Regions from separate parts of the Vibrio olivae genome, predicted to be linked through region 2. Evidence: riboswitches for the same ligand, from Rfam matches in the RefSeq annotation. Region 2 holds a riboswitch; the other holds the start of a gene.
What was found. Region 2 has a riboswitch for lysine ahead of lysC (lysine-sensitive aspartokinase 3). Riboswitches for the same ligand answer to the same signal wherever they lie in the genome.

Region 1 (3,136 bases), on a different contig from region 2:
AGTTTAAATCAGTAAAAACTAAAAAACCCTTGGAAGTTTGTCTCCCAAGGGTTTGAATCTGTAATCACTTCGATTTCAACCACCGGGAGAGTCCTGCCTCCCGGGTACGCGTACATCGCCCGAAAGACTAGATTGGGTGATGGTGATGATGAATGTTCATTACGAAATTACGCATACTTAATTACTTTGGCTTTTTGAGTTTTTGTGAACTGTGTTCAACACTATCGAAGCTCGGCCTTTTTTTCAACCTTTTATTTTCGTTTTTTTTAATTTGTATAATACAAATAAAAAAGGTGCCGAAGCACCTTTCACTAATAGGTTCAAAATCAGACAGTTATAAAGCTTCTAATTTCGCCATTTTGGACTTAGACATCGCAGAAAGTACCAAGCACAAAACAATAAACGCCACGGATGTCGCTGCTAGTGCAAGCATTGGTGAACCAAAGAAACCTAAAACTACAAAGCCAATACATGAAATCAGCGCAACGGATAATGCATAAGGCAACTGAGTGGACACATGATCAATGTGATCACAACGTGCACCGGTTGACGATAAAATTGTCGTGTCTGAAATCGGTGAGCAATGATCGCCAAAAACCGATCCCGCTAATACAGCACTGAGCATTGGTAGCATCATGGCAACATCGGTTGCACCTGCCATATCACCAGCGATAGGAAGCATGATGCCAAACGTTCCCCATGAGGTGCCGGTTGAAAAAGCCATTAACCCAGAGAGCAGGAATAAAATCACAGGTAACCATTGAGTACCAATATTTCCTTGTGCAAGTGTCGACAGGTAGCTACCGGTTTTCATATCACCAATAATTGAACCTATCGTCCAAGCAAAGAGCAAGATCAATATGGCACCAAACATGGACTTCGCACCGACCCAGAGGGTATGTAAAATAGCATTTAGCGCGATTTTTTGCTTGAACACCGTCAATAGTGCGATGGCTAAACCAACAACACCACCATAGATCAGTGACGTACCGACATCAGTATTTTCAAATGCGCCCAAAATATTAAAGCCAAGCCCATCGGAGGCAAGAGCTTGCGCTCCGGTGTACATCATGGCAATGACTGTCGCGACAATAAGGAAGACGATCGGTAACACCAAGTCCGACACTTTGCCATTTTCACTTTCAACAATATCAAGCTCTTCAGTGAGATCGCGCGCTTCCTCACTCACTTCATTCTCTTTATCGTACCCCCGCCCTTGAGACGCAGAGATCTCGTGTTCGCGCATTTTACCAATATCGAGACCAAACCAGGCGACAGCAAACACCATAAGCAATGCAAAGATGGCGTAGAAGTTCATCGGTACAATACGTAAATACGCACCTAGTGCTGAATATTCCGTCACGCCATGCGCAACCAGAATGCCACTGATGATGGTCATGATGTATGCGCCCCAACTAGATGCGGGCATGATGACGCACATTGGCGCGGCGGTGGAGTCAAGAATATAAGCCAGTTTAGAGCGAGAAACATAAAAACGGTCAGTCACTGGGCGTGAAATCGCACCAACGGCCAAGCTGTTAAAGTAGTCGTCAATAAAAATAAACACGCCTAGAAAAGCTGCTAGCAGCTTTGATCCGCGTTTACTTTTTACTCGTGACTGAGCCCATGCAGCAAAAGCGCGTGTGCCGCCAGACAATGCGAGCAAGGCCGTCATCATTCCCAATAGAATCAGAAAACCGACAATACTCATATTCCAGCTATTAATACTACCGTCTTCGATGAACACGGCTTTCACCGTGGTACCGACATAGTGAGCGGTAGAAGAAAGTGTGAATCCCGTGAGCAACAGCGCCCCTAAAAGAATCCCCACTCCAAGAGAAAGTAATACACGACGTGTGACAATCGCCAAGCTCAATGCAACCAATGGTGGCAACAAGGACATCGGCGAAGAAGCAAAATCAATTAAATTCATGATCTTCAAAAACCAGTTAGATTGGCTAGAGATCTACTGCAGACAATACGAGATGAAAACAAAACGTCATTGTTGATAATAAGCGAAAGGTAAGCGAATGCTGAACCCACACCCTACAGTAGCGCTCCATAGTTTTAAAATAATAGACTATGGCAGTGGTGCACCTATTCGCTGCACCCCCAGCCTATATCCCTGATAAAGATATAGACTTCGGCGAAAAGACCTTTAACTGTTATTCATTGGCATCACCCCAATAACAGCGACTCTTTCAGTTCGCGCCTCTACCGCTCATGCAAAAGATTATACCTTAGTGCTGGTCAAAAACAGCACAATACAACCCTGCATCAGCATTAGGTGGCCGCCATTTTACTCATTTAGAGAGCTATTGCAACACAACATCCCAAAAGCCGATTTACGTATCGAATCACAATTTAAATAGAGAAATTGCATGTAACACGTAAGTTTATGAGTAAAATGTCATAACAAGAGATTCAAATGAATTAATTCTGAATATCTACGCTAAGGTTAATTATTACATTTTTAAACAAAATATTTGTAAAATACCTTTCGATAAATATCTATTATAGAAGAATTACTAATCAATATTTTGAACTTTATTAACCCAATTGCAGTCAGATATAGAGATCACAAAATCCGCAAACTCTAAAAAATTTAAATATTATTGACAGTAGAATATTGTATTAGTTAACTTTGCAGATTAATATCTATATATAAACTCAATTCAGTAGGTATGAACAATGTCGGAACTGACAAAAACACTTTTAAATATTCGTAGTCTTCGTGCCTTTGCTCGTGATTTAACAATGGAGCAATTGGAAGAAGCTTTAGATAAACTCACTATTGTTGTTGAAGAACGTAAAGAACAAGAAGAAGCAGAACTTGCTGAAAAAGCAGAGCAAGAAGCAAAACTTGCCGCTATTGCTGAGCAAATTGCTCAAGACGGAATTGATGTAACGGCGTTGATCGATGCATTATCTGGTGAAACAAAAAGTAAGAAATCAAAGTCTAAACGTACTCCTCGTCCAGCAAAATACAAATACGTTGATGCAAATGGACAAGAAAAAACGTGGACAGGACAAGGTCGTACTCCATCAGCTATCCAAGCGCATTTAGATGCGGGTAACTCATTGGACGATTTCCTTATCGAAAAAAATTAATCCATTGTGATTAAAATTAATTTAT
Region 2 (3,136 bases):
AGAAGCCAACTATTTGTTTCCTCAATACACGTTCTCTCCACCGCACCATGAAAGCCAAATCGGCCCAGGGGAAGGGCTGAGCGACTAACAAGCAGGGGCGAAATTCTATCCGCCCCTGTGTCATTTTAATGATATTAGAGAAGCGAGGTTTGCAAGGCCTGCAGACACAGTGCGATGTTCTCTTTGCGTGCCCCATACCCCATTAAGCCAATTCGCCAAGCTTTACCAGCCAAATCGCCTAATCCAGCACCAATTTCCAAATTATACTGCTCTAGAAGTTGACGACGAATACTCGCTTCATCAACGCCTTCCGGTACATAGATAGCATTCAATTGTGGTAAGCGATGTGCTTCCTCTACAACAAAACGAAAACCGAGCTTTTCCAGACCAGATTTCAACTCTTCATGCATATCACGATGACGTTGCCACGCATTTTCTAGCCCTTCTTGCTTAAGAAGCAATAACGCTTCATGCAGCGCGTAAAGACTATTCACTGGCGCAGTGTGATGGTAACTGCGTTTGCCTTCCCCACTCCAATATCCAAGCACCAAACTCTGATCTAAGAACCAACTGCGAATCGGCGTTTGACGAGATTGAATCTTTTCGACCGCTTTCGCAGAGAAGGTCAACGGTGAAAGCCCTGGCACACACGACAGACACTTTTGACTCCCCGAATACACCGCATCCAACTGCCACTCATCCACTTTTAATGGTACTCCACCGAGAGAGGTGACCGCATCGACAATCGTTAATACGTCGTGCTTTTGCGCTAAAGCGCCGAGCGCCTTCGCGTCAGATAAAGCACCTGTTGAGGTTTCTGCATGAACAAAAGCCAACAGTTTAATATCCGATTCCGCCTCCAACGCTTGTGCCACTTTCTCCACGCATACTGGCGCTCCCCAAGGGTCATCGACCACGACGGGTACACCACCAGCACGAACCACATTTTCACGCATGCGCTCGCCAAACACACCATTACGGCAAACCAACACTTTGTCTCCCGGTTCGATTAAGTTGGTAAAGCAAGCCTCCATCCCAGCACTACCCGGTGCAGAGACTGCGATAGTGAAGGCATTTTCCGTTTGGAAAGCGTATTTCAGCAGTTGTTTTAATTCATCCATCATGCCGATAAATAGCGGGTCTAAGTGACCAATGGTTGGGCGACTTAGCGCCTGTAATACACGAGGTGAAATATCAGAAGGACCAGGTCCCATCAAGGTGCGATGAGGGGGCAGAAAACTGTCAATCGTCATGAGAATTCCTTTGCAAATAATGACTGGGGGGAAGGCTACCTTAATCCAATTTTATTCCTTGAGCAATTGGCCAAAGGTATAGTGGTCTAACCAGTTAGCGCGCACCGCCATGTATTGTTGTTACCGCAATAATTACTGATTGACATTCGTTCCATAACAACGTTCAATGGCTAAGCATTTTTATGCAGAAGAGGAGCACTGCCTAGGTAGGTATGACGTGGAGCCACAACTCTAATACATCATATCGAGGGAGAGCAGTGCCGAGATGAACCAGAGATGTGGATTTGGTTTGTCGGTTGACTTGGGTTGAATCCCATCAACTGTCATCAGTGCTATCTGATGAAGGGCTTCTGAGGTCACTATTCAAATCTTTAAACCTCTCTTTTTGCTCTAGCACTCTCTTCATCGACAGAACGTTTGATTACTCTATTCGTAATCGATTATTGATTCTTTTTGGAAGCCATGGGAGACCTACAGTGAGCGCATTTAACGTTGCCAAATTTGGCGGAACCAGCGTCGCTAACTTTGAAGCAATGAGCCGTTGTGCGGCCATTATCGAAGCCAATCCAAACACCAAACTTGTTGTCAGCAGTGCATGCTCTGGTGTCACCAACCTTTTGGTTGAACTCGCTAACGGAGTCAGCGAACAAGAACGCCGAGCTGAACTGTTACAGAAACTCGCCAACATCCACGACACCATTTTATCTCAGCTTAAGGATGCCGCCGAAACTGCGGCCGAGGTCTATACGATTCTCGATACCATTACTAGCCTTGCGGAAGCAGCATCAATCCAAGCCAGCACCAAACTGACCGATCACCTTGTTGCTTGTGGTGAGCTAATGTCGACACATATTCTCACTCAGTTAATGCGTGAGCGTGGAATCGACGCAGTGCGCTTTGATATTCGTGATGTCCTGCGAACCGACAGTGATTATGGACAAGCTGAGCCACAACTCGAAGCCATCAGTCAATTGGCTCAAGAAAAGTTGGTGCCACTTTGCCAGCAACATGTTGTGATCACTCAAGGCTTTATTGGAAGTGATGAGGAAGGCAATACCACGACACTTGGCCGTGGCGGCAGTGACTACAGCGCCGCATTAATTGCTGAAGGTGTAAAATCTAGCGGGCTAGAGATTTGGACTGACGTACCAGGGATTTACACGACCGATCCACGTATCGCCCCTAAAGCGACACCGATCCCTGAGATCAGCTTTAGTGAAGCCTCAGAGATGGCCAACTTTGGCGCCAAGATTCTGCACCCTTCGACGCTGTTACCTGCGCTGCGCCACGATATTCCGGTATTTGTTGGTTCCTCGAAAGAACCGGACAACGGAGGAACATGGATTCGCCGTAAAGTCGAGAGCTCCCCACTATTTCGTGCTCTTGCGCTACGTACCAATCAGACCATGATTACGCTGCACAGTGCGAAAATGTTCCAAGCCTATGGCTTCCTCGCCAAAGTGTTTGAAATTTTAGCCAAGCACAAAGTCTCGGTCGATTTAATTACAACCTCAGAAATCAGTGTCTCTCTGACACTCGACAAAACAGGTACTGCGGGTGGCGCCCCTCAACTTCCGCAAGCCGCACGCGAGGAGCTTGAAGAGTTATGTACCGTTGATGTCGAACAAAACCTAAGCTTGGTCGCCCTAATTGGTAACAATATGAGCAGCAATCGTGGGCATGCAAAACAAGTGTTCGGTACCCTAGAAGACTATAACCTGCGCATGATTTGCTTTGGTGCAAGCCCGCATAACCTATGCTTTTTGTTGGAAGAGTCGGTGGCGAAAACCGCGATTGAAAAACTGCATAGAGAACTCTTCGAATAAACCACAACAAAAAACGCCAGCGTAATGCTGGCGTTTTTATATCGAGAACAGAACTAG

Region 1: it holds a riboswitch for lysine, as region 2 does, so the genes downstream of both, ACFFUV_RS05385 (Na+/H+ antiporter NhaC family protein) here and lysC (lysine-sensitive aspartokinase 3) in region 2, are expected to answer to the same signal.

What each region holds. Positions count from the first base shown of each region.
Region 1 is NZ_JBHMEP010000001.1:1,170,180-1,173,315, forward strand. Features, by position in the region: His leader region at 18-152, opposite strand; gene ACFFUV_RS05385 (Na+/H+ antiporter NhaC family protein) at 335-1,933, opposite strand; lysine riboswitch at 2,045-2,225, opposite strand; gene ACFFUV_RS05390 (H-NS family histone-like protein) at 2,692-3,111, shown strand.
Region 2 is NZ_JBHMEP010000009.1:118,984-122,119, forward strand. Features, by position in the region: gene ACFFUV_RS19615 (PglL family O-oligosaccharyltransferase) at 1-88, shown strand, start outside; gene ACFFUV_RS19620 (pyridoxal-phosphate-dependent aminotransferase family protein) at 135-1,253, opposite strand; lysine riboswitch at 1,434-1,611, shown strand; gene lysC (lysine-sensitive aspartokinase 3) at 1,730-3,079, shown strand; gene metH (methionine synthase) at 3,133-3,136, opposite strand, start outside.